DNA from 3 places in the Nocardioides sp. JCM 18998 genome. Region 3 is predicted to be linked to each of the others. Evidence: riboswitches for the same ligand, from Rfam matches in the RefSeq annotation. Region 3 holds a riboswitch; each other region holds the start of a gene.
The links. A riboswitch is a leader RNA that binds a small molecule or an ion and turns the genes downstream of it on or off. The one in region 3 is predicted to bind cobalamin.
Positions count from the first base shown of each region.

Region 1: another riboswitch for cobalamin. It lies ahead of ACZ5L9_RS06080 (ribonucleoside-diphosphate reductase subunit alpha); the one in region 3 lies ahead of cobN (cobaltochelatase subunit CobN).
Region 2: another riboswitch for cobalamin. It lies ahead of ACZ5L9_RS11980 (hypothetical protein); the one in region 3 lies ahead of cobN (cobaltochelatase subunit CobN).

Region 1 covers NZ_AP043886.1:1,271,596-1,276,377, reverse strand. The annotation lists gene ACZ5L9_RS06085 (ribonucleotide-diphosphate reductase subunit beta) at 1-213, opposite strand, end outside; gene ACZ5L9_RS06080 (ribonucleoside-diphosphate reductase subunit alpha) at 210-2,687, opposite strand; cobalamin riboswitch at 2,812-3,030, opposite strand; gene ACZ5L9_RS06075 (hypothetical protein) at 3,168-3,446, opposite strand; gene ACZ5L9_RS06070 (superoxide dismutase) at 3,443-4,063, opposite strand; gene ACZ5L9_RS06065 (PucR family transcriptional regulator) at 4,444-4,782, opposite strand, start outside.
Region 2 covers NZ_AP043886.1:2,553,155-2,557,936, reverse strand. The annotation lists gene ACZ5L9_RS11990 (energy-coupling factor transporter transmembrane component T) at 1-506, opposite strand, end outside; gene ACZ5L9_RS11985 (hypothetical protein) at 517-1,458, opposite strand; gene ACZ5L9_RS11980 (hypothetical protein) at 1,458-2,834, opposite strand; cobalamin riboswitch at 2,914-3,053, opposite strand; gene gatB (Asp-tRNA(Asn)/Glu-tRNA(Gln) amidotransferase subunit GatB) at 3,186-4,703, opposite strand; gene gatA (Asp-tRNA(Asn)/Glu-tRNA(Gln) amidotransferase subunit GatA) at 4,706-4,782, opposite strand, start outside.
Region 3 covers NZ_AP043886.1:3,648,113-3,652,894, reverse strand. The annotation lists gene cobN (cobaltochelatase subunit CobN) at 1-2,142, opposite strand, end outside; cobalamin riboswitch at 2,180-2,314, opposite strand; gene ACZ5L9_RS17190 (cation diffusion facilitator family transporter) at 2,323-3,297, shown strand; gene ACZ5L9_RS17185 (alpha/beta hydrolase) at 3,305-4,129, opposite strand; gene arr (NAD(+)--rifampin ADP-ribosyltransferase) at 4,240-4,674, shown strand.

The DNA of each region.
Region 1 (4,782 bases), 2.0 Mb from region 3:
CGAGATCAGGTGGCGCTCGGCCGGGCTCATCCGGGCGAGGTCCTTGAGGTCGTTGTGCAGGTCGACCTCCTCGACGGTCCAGGTGTTCTTGATGGCGTCCTTGAAGCGCTCGAAGAAGTGCGGGTAGCGCATCGGGCGCAGGGTCAGGTCCAGGCCCGGGTCCAGCAGCAGCTGCTGGGTCGTTCCGGTGGTGGTGGTGATGTCGGTGGTCACTGGCAGGCCTCGCATGCTTCGGGGTTCTCGAGGGAGCACGCGAGTGCCTCCTCGTCGGTGTAGGTAGAGGTGGACGTCGAGCTTGTCGAGATGGGTCGGGGTGTCTCGACAGGCTCGACGACCGCGGCCGTACCGGCGGACGTGGCGGTGCTGGCGCCGGCGACGGTCGCCTGCTGGATCCGTGTCGCGGGGCGCGAGCGCAGGTAATAGGTGGTCTTCAGGCCGCTCTTCCACGCGTAGAGGTACATCGAGGAGAGCTTCCCGATGGTCGGGCCGGCGATGAAGAGGTTGAGCGACTGGCTCTGGTCGATGTAAGGCGAGCGGGCCGCCGCCATCTCGATGAGCGCCTTCTGCGGCAGCTCCCAGGCCGTACGGAACACGGCGCGCAGCTCCTCCGGCAGGGTCGTGATGCCCTGGACCGAGCCCTCGGCACGCTTGATCTGCTCGCGGATCTCCGGGGTCCACAGCCCGCGGGACTTGAGCTCGCGCACCAGCGCGGTGTTGATCTGCAGGAACTCGCCCGACAGGGTCTCGCGCTTGAACAGGTTGGAGACCTGCGGCTCGATGCACTCGTACGCGCCGGCGATCGAGGCGATCGTCGCGGTCGGGGCGATCGCGATCAGCAGCGAGTTGCGCAGGCCCGTGGCCGCGACCCGCTCGCGCAGCGCTGCCCAGCGCTCGGTCTGGTTCGGGGTGACGCCCCACAGGTCGGGCTGCAGCTGGCCCTTCGCGGCCCGGGTCTCGGAGAACGAGGGGTGCGCGCCGTGCTGTTCGGCCAGGTCGGCGGAGACCTCCAGCGCCGTCAGGTAGACCTCCTCCTGGATGCGGGTGGAGAGCTCGAGCGCCTCGGCGGAGTCGAACGGCAGGTGCAGCGCGAAGAAGACGTCCTGCAGCCCCATCAGGCCCAGGCCGACCGGGCGCCAGCGCGGGTTGGAGGCGGCCGCCTCGGTGCTCGGGTAGAAGTTGATGTCGATCACGCGGTCGAGCAGCGGGACGGCGGTCCGTACGGTGGCGCGCAGCTTGTCCCAGTCGAGCATGGTGGTCGAGCCGGTCGAGACGACGTGTTGGGCGAGGTTGATCGAGCCGAGGTTGCACACGGCGGTCTCGGTGTCGGAGGAGACCTCGATTATCTCGGTGCACAGGTTCGACAGGTGCACCGTCGGGCCGCCGGGCGCATCCGTGGTCTGGTTGCAGGTGCGGTTGGAGGCGTCCTTGAACGTCATCCAGCCGTTGCCGGTCTGGGCGAGGGTCCGCATCATCTTGGCGTAGAGGTCGCGGGCCTTGACCGTACGCACGACACGACCCGCCGCCTCGAGCTCGCGGTAGCGGGTCTCGAACGCAGTGCCCCACAGGTCGACCAGCTCGGGTGCCTGGTCGGGGTCGATCAGCGACCAGTCCTCGTCGGCCTCGACGCGGCGCATGAACTCGTCGGGGATCCAGTTGGCGAGGTTGAGGTTGTGCGTACGGCGCGCCTCCTCGCCGGTGTTGTCGCGCAGCTCGAGGAACTCCTCGACGTCGGGGTGCCACGACTCGAGGTAGACGCACGCCGCGCCCTTGCGCCGTCCGCCCTGGTTGACCGCCGACACGGACGAGTCGAGGGTCCGCAGGAAGGGCACGATGCCGTTGGACTGGCCGTTGGTGCCGCGGATCAGCGCGCCGCGGGAGCGGACGCGGGAGAAGCCGATGCCTATGCCGCCGGCGAACTTCGAGAGCTTCGCGACCTGCATGTAGCGGCTGTAGATCGAGTCGAGCTCGTCCTTGGGGGAGTCGACCAGGTAGCACGACGACATCTGGCTGTGCCGGGTGCCGGAGTTGAACAGCGTCGGGCTCGAGGGGAGGTAGGCCAGCGAGGACATCAGCCGGTAGAACTCGATGGCCTCGGCCGGGCTCTGTGCCAGACCGCAGGCGACACGGAGCATGAAGTACTGCGGGGTCTCGACGACCAGTCGCGAGGTGGGGTGACGCAGCAGGTAGCGGTCGTAGACGGTGCGCAGCCCGAAGTACTCGAACCGGTTGTCGCCCTCGAGGTCGATGGCGAAGTCGAGCTTGCGGGCGTTGTCCTTGACGAAGCGTGCGGTCTCGTCGCCGATCAGGCCCTCGGCGTGACCGAGGCTGACGGACTGGCTGAAGGAGGCGACGCCCTGGTTGCGGACCTCCTTGTCGATATAGGCGGCCAGCAGGCGCGCGGCGAGGCGGGAGTACTCCGGCTCCTCGCCGATCATCTCGGCGGAGGTCTGAATGCTGAGCCGGTCCAGCTCGGCGGTGGTCGCGCCGTCATACAGGCCGCTGATCGTGCGGGTCGCGACCCGCATCGGGTCGACGTCGGGCAGATCGCCGCTGACGCGGTCGATGGCCCGAACGATCTTGTTGACGTCGACGCTCTCGGTGTCGCCGTTGCGCTTGAGCACCTGCATGGTGGCGCGGCGTACGGGCTCGGCCGGCATGGTGGGCAGCGGGGTGTCGATGACCGTCACTTCTCTCTCCTCGCGAGATCTGACTCAGGTCCGTGCCGGGAGGAGGAGACGACTGGCCTGCGAGGCACGACGGGCTCGCGGGTCTGGCGTCAGCCTTCCCACGAGGCCTCGGACCACCACACCCGACGGGTGTGGTGCGCTGGCAGGTCTTCGGACTCGCGGGCACATCCGACGCGTACTACGTCGGACGCCTACTGGCCGTCGCTTCCCAGATCTGCGATCCAGTGCTTGTGACGGCGGTCGTTCCCACTTACCGCTGCGGGGCAGTCCCGGATTCGCACCGGGTTCCCTCTTGCCTCCACGTGTCCGGCTGACACGCAGAACCAGCTACGCCAGCCACTATATATGGGAACTACATCCGTGCAACTCCCAACATGTGGATGTCTCACGTCGTCGCCGACGGGTCACGCAGCGGGCACGTCGCCCACCACGCCAGAGTCCCGAAACGCCCGAGGATCCGGTGATCGCGGCGGTCGAGGCTCAGCTCGCCGGGGGCGAGGCGAGAGCGTGCTCCATCTGGACACAGAGATCGTGGATGCACTGCTCGAGGCTCTCCCCGGTCTCCTTCTGCAGCAGGCCGAGGCTGAGCTCAGCGACCAGAAGAGCACCCCCGGCGAGCTCGCGCTCGTCGCTGAAGGATCCCAGGAGCTGCCGCGCGCCGTCGGCGTCGCCCCGGTTGCGAGCGGCGACGATGCCGGCGACCCGCTGCGCGGCGGCCACGACGGGGGCGAGCTCGGAGCGGCGCGAAGACTCGCTCACAGGATCAGCCCGGGCGTCTGATGGCGGGCCTTCTCGAAGCGGGCCTGGACGTCGGCCCAGTTCACGACGTTCCACCACTGCTTCACGAACGTCGCCTTGTCGTTCTTGTACTGCAGGTAGTACGCGTGCTCCCACATGTCGAGCATCAGCAGCGGGACCATGCAGATCGGCACGTTCCCCTGGTGGTCGAAGTGCTGGATGATGTACGGCCGCTGCGCGACCATGTCCCAGGTCAGCACGGACCAGCCGGATCCCTGGACGCCGAGAGCGTTGGCCTCGAAGTGGGCGCGGAACTTGTCGAAGCCGCCGAAGTACTCCTCGATCACCTGAGCGAGTTCGCCGGTCGGCTTGTCCCCACCGTCCGGGCTCATGTTGGGCCAGAACACCGAGTGGTTGACGTGGCCTCCGAGGTGGAAGGCGAGGTTCTTCTCCAGCGCCGAGAGGCCTCCGAAGGACTCGGCCTCGCGGGCCTCCGCGAGCTGCTCCACCGCGGTGTTGATGCCCTTGACATAGGTCGCGTGGTGCTTGTCGTGGTGCAGCTCCATGATCGCGCCGGAGATATAGGGCTCCAACGCCGCGTAGTCGTAGGGGAGGTCAGGGAGCGAGTAGTCGGCCATGATGCAAGCCTGTCGCTACTGCGAATCATTTGCAATAGTGACAGAGAACTCGCCTCCCTGAGCGCTGTGGTGGCCTTGGAAGGCTCGAACATCGGACAACGCCGCACGAGCGCCCAGGGTCGGCGAAACCTGGGTTGGTGACGTTGGGGCCGACGACAGGAAGCGCGAACGGGCACGCACGCTGCCTGGCAGGTCGAGTCCGCAGAGAGTCCGCAGGACGTCCGTCGCGGTCCCTCAACAACCGCTGTGACCGTTGACGACCATCGCGGCATCTGCGCAGGTCGAGCCAGGGTTTCGGGCACAATCGCTCATCTCCGTCAGCTGCCATCACGGCGTGGACGACTTCCCCTGGTACTACTGATCTCGCAGGGCTCCGCAGCTCAGAGGGCCGGCAGATGGCCGAACCGCGGCAGGCACGCCAGGGCCAGTGCCACCTCGGTCCGGCGCTCGGTGAGCGGGTGGCCGAGCAGCTCCTCGGCCTGGGCGAGGCGGTAGCGCACGGTGTTCTTGTGCACGAAGAGGTCCGTGGCGGCCAGCTCGACGCTGCCGCCGCGACGGAGGTAGGCCGCCACCGTCTCGCGTAGGCGCTCCACCAGCGGGGTGGCGTCCGCGAGCGCGCCGAGCTCGCGCTGGATCAGCGCGGCGACGGCCGCCTTGCGCCCCGCCGCGACACACGCGAGCTCGACGTCGGCGTACAGCGTGGTGGTGCCTGTCGCGGT
Region 2 (4,782 bases), 1.1 Mb from region 3:
TCGGCCAGCTGGGGCAGCACGCTCACCGCGACGACGACCGCGGTGCCGACCTCGTACAGCGCACTGGGCATCGAGCGGAGCAGCCGCTTGGGGTTGGCCAGCGCGTTGGCCGCACCGACCGCGATGACGATGGTGGCCAGTCGCAGGCCGTCGTAGAGCCCGGCGAGCAGCGACTCGCGCGTCACCGGCCCGAGGAGCGTGATCCCCAGCACCCAGCCGGGCAACGGGATCTGCGGCAGGTCGAGGATCACGGTGCCGCCGAAGCCGCTGCCGAGCAGGATCCGGAAGCCGACCCGGATCGCCACGATGAACGCGCCGGCCACGAGGTAGAGCCGGAAGGTGCGCGCCCACGGCTGATCGGAGCGGCGCGCGCTCACCACGAGCGACGCCACCCCGATCAGCAGCAGGAGCAGGTACGGGTTGGTGGTCTGAGAGGCGTACGTCGCCAGCCCGATCGCCCAGAGCCACCAGGCGATCGGGTGGAGGTCGCGTGCCGGTCGCGCCATGTCGTACCGGTCAGCGCATCCGGCGACGAGCCAGCGTGATCCCACCAGCAGCGACCGCGAGCGCGGCGATGATGGCGGGCGCGACCCAACCCGGCAGGCCCGAGTCTGCAGAAGATCCCACCGAGTTTGCACCTGTGAGCGTCGAGTCTGCAGGAACGGACGGGGTCGGAGTCGGCGTGGCCGAGCCCACCGCAGCGCTCGCCGAGACAGAGGCGGAGGCCGTCACGCTCGCGGCGTGCTTCGTGCGCTTGGCGGCCGGCGTGGAAGCGCCCGCGCTCGGCGTGGCCGTGGCCGACGCCGTGGGGTCGGAGGTGGTCGTCGGGACGACCGTCTGCTGGGCCGTCTGCTGGGCCGTCTGTTGGGCCTTCTGCGTGACCTTGGCCGGGCGAGCCGGCGTGGACTGGGCCTGGGTGGACTGGGCCTTGGTGGACGGCTTCGCCTTCGCGGAAGTGTCAGGTGTGGTGGGGGCAGCCGCGTGCGCTGCCGGGGCGATGCTCGGCAGGTTCCTGGCGCTCTGCCCCTGCCAGGACCAGGCGACCGAGCCGCCGGCCGGGATCTTCAGCGAGCCGGCGCCGAGGCTGGCGTACACCCAGCCGGTGGTGCCGTCGGACCACCACAGGCTCCAGTAGGCGGTGGCGGGCGGGTCGTTGCGGCACGGGTCGCTGGCGGGCACGCCGTTGACCCGGCAGACCATCCCGCCGTTGACTGCGTAGCTCTGGTGGAACCCGGACTCCTCGAAGATCGCGCTCGCGGTCCGGCCGGCGCCGGAGGCATCGCAGACCTCCTGAGCCCCGCCGCCGAGCTGCTGCGGGTCGACCACCACGGTGACGCCCCGGGCGTCACCGCAGGCCGCGGCCGACGCCGGCGCAGCGGCGGGTACGGCGATCGCCGCCACGGCCAGCCCTGTTGCCAGGACAGCCGCGGCGACGACCGATCGCAGGGTGGAGAGCATCAGCGCTTCGCGGCCTTGAGCACGAGGGTCTTGCTGAACGGCGCGACCGTGCTGGAGCCCTTGAACCAGATCGTGGCGCGGACCTTCTTCTTGCCGCGGAAGACCTTCGCGGACTTCAGGCTGAGAACGCCCTTGCGGACCTTGGCGGTCAGCTTCTTCTTGCCGACCTTGACGGTGACCTTCCCGGTGAACGGCTTGCCACCGACGGTGACCTTCACGCCGACCGTGCCGTGGTGGGCGCTCTTGGCCGGCTTGGCGGCGATCTTGGTGACCGGCAGATACGCGAGCGAGGGCAGTGCCTGCGCCGTGGCCGTACGCCACTGGCCGATCACGGTGTCGTCGATGCCCTTGGCGGTGACGGCCTTGAGTGCGGCATCGTCGTACGCGACGGCCCCGGCGTCGGGACCGCTGTGCACCTGGTGGCGGTAGACCCAGCTCGCCGCCTTCGCGGCAGCGGGCTTGTCACCCGCGGCACCGAGCGCCCAGCCCGCGAGGCCGGTGCTGTCGGCGTTCGAGGTGGCGGTGCTGATGCCGCCGATGAACGACCCGTCCGACTTCTGGGCGGCCTCGAGCCAGCCGAGCGCCTTGGCGATCGCGGCGGACACGGCCGGCGTCGAGCGCTGGTCGAGCAGGTTGAGGATGGCGTACGCGGTCACGTCGGTGTCGGCCGTCGCGGCAGAGTCGGTGTCGCAGGCGGCGTCCGACTGCGCGTGCAGCGGGTAGTCGTCGGGACCCGTCGCGGCGGGGGTGACATCGGTGAAGTAGAGCCGGAACCAACCGGCCTTGCACTGCTGGGTGAGCAGGAAGCTGGTGGCCGCGGCGGCCTTGCTGCTCCCCGCGGCGTGCAGCGCCTCGGCGGCGAACGACTGACCGATGGTGTTCGCGTAGTCACCGTACGCCGAGCTGTCCTGGATGCGGCCGGTCGCGGTGACCATCGACTCCAGGTCGGCGAGAAGGTTGTGCGACGCGAGCGTGCTGGACCGGCCGAGGTGCTGCTGGAACGCGAGCGCCTTGGCGGTCGGGCCGGCGTAGTGCTCGCCGCCGGTGCCGACGTAGGAGTCGGCGTTGGCCGGCACCGCGAGGGTGTTGCCGGCCTTGAGCACCGCGGCGCTCTTGCCCGCGGCGCGCGCGGCGTAGCCGGCGTCGATCACCGAGCCCATGTCCGGGTAGAAGGTGCCGTCGTAGGTCGAGCCCCAGGCGCCGGCGGCGAGCTCGGTGGCGAGCCACGAGCCTCCCGCCGTGAGCGAGGCGGCGGTGGAGGCGACGGCGGCCACCGTCGGGGCCTTCGCCTGGGCCGAGCCGGCCGGAAGAGTAAGGGCGCCCGCGGCGAGCGCCGCGGCGGCCAGGGCGCTGGAGCGCCGGACGAGCTTGTGCATGGGTCCTTCCCGCTGCTAGCGACGGGTGGACCGGGTCCGAGGACCGGGAGCCGACCCGCTGCGTACCTCGGCAGCGTTGTGGTCAAGACGCGTCGTGGCAGGTGCTCCGGCTCCCCCAAGGGGTCACGGTTGCGGGTCAGCGCCGGAGTCTCACCGGCTTCCCCCGCTACGGGCGTGTATGGAATTTGAGTACGGCGCAGCCTAACGCGGCCGGTGCCGAGTCACGACCTCAGGAGCGTGGGTGGGCCCACGGCTGGTCCGTCGAGGTATGCAGAGGAACCCGCACTTCCCGGGTGGAACTCACCGTGGGAAGTGCGGGTTCGGCTACATACCTTGCTGGACCGACCGCCGTCAGCTGAGCTTCTCGACGATCAGCTGCTGCACCCGGGCGGCGTCGGCCTGGCCGCGGGTCGCCTTCATCACCGCGCCGACGATGGCGCCGGCCGCCTTGTGGTTGCCGCCGCGGATCTTGTCGGCGATGTCGGGCTGGGCGGCGAGCGCCTCCTCGATGGCGGCCAGCAGCGGGCCGTCGTCGGAGACGAGCGCGAGGCCGCGCTTCTCGATGATCTCGGCGGCCGTGCCCTCGCCGGCGAAGAGGCCGTCGAAGACCTGGCGCGCGAGCTTGTCGTTGAGGGTGCCCTCGTCGATCAGCTTCTGCACCTCGGCGACCTGAGCCGGGGAGACGCCGGCCGCTGACAGCTCGACGCCGGCCTCGTTGGCGCGGCGCGAGATCTCCGAGAGCCACCACTTGCGGGCGGCCTGCGGAGCCGCGCCGGCCGCGACGGTCTCCTCGATGAGGTCGATCGCGTCGGCGTTGATCGCGTCGCGCATCTCCAGGTCGGTGAAGCCCCAGTCGGCCTGCAGGCGGGTACGGCGCTCGGCCGGGTTCTCCGGCAGGGTCCCCCGCAGCTCCTCGACCCACTCGCGCGACGGCGCGACCGGGACCAGGTCGGGCTCCGGGAAGTAGCGGTAGTCCTCGGCGTCCGACTTCTCCCGGCCCGACGAGGTGGTGCCGTCGGCCTCGTGGAAGTGACGGGTCTCCTGCAGCACCGAGCCGCCGCCGAGCAGGATGCCGGCGTGGCGTGACATCTCGAAGCGCACCGCGCGCTCCACCGAGCGCAGCGAGTTGACGTTCTTGGTCTCCGAGCGGGTGCCGAGTTTCCCAGCGTTCTCCGGGCCCTTCGGGGCCAGCGACAGGTTGACGTCGCAGCGCATCGAGCCCTGGTCCATCCGGACGTCGGAGACGCCGAGCGCCTTGATCAGGTCGCGCAGCGCGGAGACGTACGCCTTGGCCACCAGCGGCGCCTTCGCACCCGTGTTCAGGATCGGCTTGGTGACGATCTCGATCAGCGGGATGCCGGCGCGGTTGTAGTCGATCAGCGAGTAGTCGGCACCGTGGATGCGACCCGTCGCGCCGCCCACGTGGGTGGCCTTGCCGGTGTCCTCCTCCATGTGCGCGCGCTCGATCTCGATCCTGTGAATCGAGGTCTCACCCGCCTCATCCCGCACTTCCACGTCGAGGTAGCCCTCGAACGCGATCGGCTCGTCGTACTGGCTGGTCTGGAAGTTCTTCGGCATGTCCGGGTAGAAGTAGTTCTTCCGCGCGAAGCGGCACCACTGTGCGATCTCGCAGTTGAGCGCGAGACCGATCCGGATCGCCGACTCGACCGCCTTGGCGTTAACGACCGGCATGGCGCCGGGCAGGCCGAGGCAGGTCGGGCAGACCTGGGTGTTGGGCTCCCCGCCGAAGGCGGTCGGGCAGCCGCAGAACATCTTGGTGTTCGTATTGAGCTCGACGTGGACCTCGAGGCCCATCGCGGGGTCGAAGCTCTCGAGCACCTCGTCGAAGTCGATCAGGACGTCACTCATGGTCAGTTGGCTCCCTTCGGGGCGTACGCCGGGGGAACGATGGGGCCGCCCCAGCGCTCGAACAGCGCGCTCTCCAGGG
Region 3 (4,782 bases):
GTGCAGGCCGTCGCGGATCTGGGCGTCCTTGATCTCGCACAGCCAACCGTCGACGTGCAGCAGGAAGTCGTCGAACTCCTCATCGTCCGGGCGCTCCTCGAGACCGAGGTCGCGGTGCAGCTCGGCGGCGTGCATCAGCTGCCAGATCTCCCCGCGGATCGCCGGCAGCTTGGCCGGGTCCATCGTCGAGATCTTGTCGTACTCCTCCAGCAGTGCCTCCAGCCGAGCGATGTCGCCGTACGACTCGGCGCGCGCCATCGGCGGCACCAGGTGGTCGACGATGGTGGCGTGGGCGCGGCGCTTGGCCTGGGCACCCTCGCCGGGGTCGTTGACCAGGAACGGGTAGATCAGCGGCAGGCTGCCGAGCGTCGCGTCGGTGCCGCACGATGCGGAGAGGGCGGCGTTCTTGCCGGGCAGCCACTCCAGCGAGCCGTGCTTGCCGAGGTGGACCACGGCGTTGGCCCCGAACCCGTGCTCGAGCCAGCGGTACGCGGCGAGGTAGTGGTGCGTCACCGGCAGGTCGGGGTCGTGGTAGATCGCGACCGGGTTCTCGCCGAAGCCGCGCGGCGGCTGGATCATGATGACGACGTTGCCGGCCTGCAGGGTGGCGAGGACCAGCTCGCCGGCATCGTTGACGAAGAGGCTGCCGGGAGCCTCGCCCCACGCCTCGGTCATCGACGCCCGCAGGTCCTCGGGCAGGTCGGCCGTCCAGGCGTCGTACTGGGCCTTCGTGATCCGTACGTGCGCATCGGTCAGGTCGGCGGAGGTCAGCCACTCCTCGTCCTGGCCTCCGGCGGCGATGAGGGCATGGATCAGCGCGTCACCGGCCTCGGTCTCGGAGGTCGAGCATGTCGAGACCCCGTCCAGGATCCGGGTGACGACGTTGTCGCTCCCGAGGTCGTAGCCCTCATCGCGCAGCCGGCGCAGCAGCCGGATCGCGGAGACCGGGGTGTCGAGGCCGACGGCGTTGCCGATCCGGGCGTGCTTGGTGGGGTAGGCCGAGAGCACCAGCGCGAGCCGCTTCTCCGCGTTCGGAGCGTGTCGTAGACGAGCGTGGTTGACGGCGATGCCGGCGACGCGGGCGCAGCGTTCGGGGTCGGCCACGTAATGCGGCAGGCCCTGCTCGTCGACCTCCTTGAAGGAGAACGGCGCGGTGCTGATCCGGCCGTCGAACTCCGGGATCGCGATCTGGCTGGCGTAGTCCAGCGGAGTGACGCCGTCGTCGGAGGCCGCCCACTCCGCGCGGCTGCTGGTCAGTGCGAGGCCCTGCAGCACGGGGATGTCGAGCGCAGCCATCCGCTCCACGTCCCAGGCCTCGTCGTCCTCGCCGGCGCTGGCGGTCGCCGGCACCGAGCCGCCGGCCGCGAGCACGGTGACGACGAGCGCGTCCAGTGTGCCGAGGGCGTCGTACAGGTCGTCGGGGGCCGAGCGCAGCGAACCGGCGAAGATCGGCACCCCCACCGCCGCGCCGGTCGCGTCGATCGCATCAGCGAGCGCGTGCACGAACGCCGTGTTCCCGCTGGCCTCGTGGGCGCGGTAGTACAGCACGCCGATACGTGGCCGGGTCTCGATATGCTCGCTGGCGCTCGCTACTCGACCACCGGACTCACCGGCGCTCGCCACTCGACCACCGGACTCACCGGCGCTCGCCACTCGACCACCGGCTCCGTTGGTCGAGTAGCCCGAGCCGCTAGGCGAGGGCGTATCGAGACTCGGGCGCGCGGCGAAGCCCCAGGCGGGGAGGACGGCGGGCGGCTCGAAGCCCTCACCGGTGAGCAGCACGGTGTCGGACAGGAACGCGTGCAGCTGGGCGAGGTTGGCCGGGCCGCCCTCGGCGAGGTAGCGGTGCGCCTCGGCCGCGACCCCCATCGGCACCGTCGAGAGCTCCATCAGCTCCGCGCTGGGCTGCTGCTCGCCGCCGAGCACGACCAAGGGCGTTCCGGCGGCCCGGACCGCTTCGACGCCGGGCCACAGGTCGTGCGGAGAGCCGAGGAGGCGTACGACCACCAGATCGGCGCCCTCGACGGCCGCGGCGAGGGCTGCGTCGCCGGCGCGCGACGGATTGGCCCATGCGTAGTCGGCGCCTCCGGCGCGCGCCGAGAGCAGGTCGGTGTCGGACGTGGACAGCAGCGCGATCCGCATGGCAGCGGCTCCTCCTCGGGGTTCTCGCCCCGTTGATCGGTCGGAAACGCCTGCGGCCAGTGTCTGGCTGCCTCACCCTGGGCCCGGGAAGATCGGACGCGGAGCGAGGTCACAGTGGCGGAACCGCCCCGGACTCACACCGGGTTCCTGCGCCACAGGCACTGCGAACAGTACGGGAGGATGGGCGGCGTGGATCACCAGGGACCGCACGACGGGCACCGCCATGAGCACGAGCATGCACACGGCCATGCGCATGCGCACGGCATCGAGACCGACGCCCGGCGCTCGTACCTGATCGCGGCGCTGGTCCTGCTGCTGGCGTTCATGGCCGCCGAGGTGGTGGTGGCCTTCGCCGCCGACTCCCTCGCGCTCCTCTCCGACGCGGGGCACATGCTCACCGATGCAGGGGCGATCGCTGCTGCGCTCTGGGCGATGAGCCTGGCCGCGCGGCCGGTCTCGGAGCGCTGGACGTACGGGCTGAAGCGTGCCGAGATCGTCGCCGCCGCGGTCAACGGCATCACCATGCTGGTGGTCTCCGGGATCGTGCTCGTGGAGGCGATCCGACGGCTCTTCGCCACCCATCCCGACGTGGCCGGTGTCCCGGTGCTCGTCGTCGCCCTGGTCGGTTGCGTGGTCAACGTCGCCGCCGCCTGGCTGATCGCGCGCGCCAACCGCGCCAGCCTCAACGTCGAGGGCGCCTACCAGCACATCCTCACGGACCTCTACGGCTTCGTCGGCACCGTCATCGCGGCCATCGTGATCCTGGCGACCGGCTGGTCGAGGGCTGACTCGATCGCCTCACTGGTCGTCGTCGGCCTGATGGTCAGCGCCGCATGGGGACTGCTCCGCGAGTCGGGGCGGATCCTGCTCGAGGGCGCCCCGGCCGGGGTCGACCTGACCCAGGTCCGGGCGCACCTGCTCGGCGTCGATCACGTCCGTGAGGTGCACGACCTGCACGCCTGGACGATCACCTCGGGGATGCCGGCGCTGTCGGCCCACGTGGTGATCGACGACGGCTGCTTCCTCGACGGGCACGCGCCTCGCCTGCTCGACGCCCTGCAGGAGTGCCTCGGCGGTCATTTCGACGTCGAGCACTCCACGTTCCAGTTCGAGCAGGCGAGTCACGCCGAGCACGAGCCCGGCGCACACGGCTGAGCCTGGCTCAGGCGGCGGCGGCCTGCTTGTCCAGCCAGTCAAGGACGTCGTCGGCGACCTCGATCCAGCCGTGGTCGAGGGTCAGCGAGTGGCCGCGGTCGGGGTACTGCTTGAGCTCGGTCACGGCGCTCGACTTGCCGTAGAGCTTGTACGCGGCGCGGGTGACGACGTCGGGCACGGTGTGGTCGAGCTTCCCGGAGATCATCAGCAGCGGGCCGCGGGTGTTGTTGTCGGTGGCCACCTTGGCCGGCGACTTGCCGCTGAAGTTCGCGAACGCCGCCTCGAAGAGTGGCCGCCCGGGCGAGGGGATGGTGTGCGCGTCCCAGAGCGCGTCGGACTCCTGCTCGGGGAGCGCGTTGCCGAAGCCGTACCGGAACTGCGGCTTGGTCAGCGCGACGGACTTCTTCTTGTTGCCCGGGTTGCCCAGCACCGGGAAGCCCGAGCGCAGCTGGGCGAGCGGCAGCGGCAGGACGCCCTTGATCTGCGCCGGGTCGATCGCGACGCCCGCGCGGCCCAGGCCCATGCCGAGCAGCTTCTGGACGAACAGGCCGCCGAACGAGTGCCCGACGAGGACGGGGGCCTCCGGCAGCTCGCTGATGATCGCAGCGTAGTGCTGGGTGACCTGGTCGATGCCGACGCCGGCGACGGCCTTCGGGTTGGCGCGCGCCTCGGCCACGGTGGCCGGCTCGTGCGGCCAGCCGGGCGCGATCGGCGCGTAGCCGCGGCTCTCGAACCGGTCGATCCACGGCTGCCAGCTGCTGGCGTGCAGCCACAGGCCGTGGATGAAGACGACGGGGGTCTTGGCGGGCTGCGCGGAGTCCTGCTGTGACATCGGTTGCCTCTCGGAGGGTGGGGGACCGGGTGCCGCTGCCGTACTAGACGGCAGCCTGCACCCTGGCGGGTGCCGCCGCCAGTCCCGTTTTGCTGGGTAGGGTCGGAGGCGTGAGTACGGGGACAGAGCCGGTGCCGTTCGAGACCTACCGCGAGGGCGTCTACCTCCATGGCACGAAGGCCGCGCTGGAGGTCGGCGGGCTGCTCGTGGCCGGGCGTGAGTCGAACTACGAGGCCGGCCGGATCATGAACTTCATCTACTTCACCGCCACCCTCGATGCCGCCGTGTGGGGCGCGGAGATGGCCCAGGGCGAGGGCCGCGGCCGGATCTACCTGGTCGAGCCGACGGGGGACTTCGAGGACGACCCCAACGTCACCGACAAGAAGCTGCCGGGCAACCCGACGCAGTCCTTCCGCAGCCGGATGCCGCTGCGGGTCGTCGGCGAGCTCGAGGACTGGACCGGGCACTCGCCCGAGCGGCTCCAGGCGATGCGCGACGGCCTGGCCGGCCTGCGCGAGCGCGGCGAGGCCGTCATCTACGACTGATCGACCGGGCTGATCGTGCCCGTTCGGTCTCCGAGGGAGGAACGATCACGGGCACGGGCTCATCCTGCTCCGAGCGGCCAGGACGTGGGCCTCGACAAGCATGTCGCA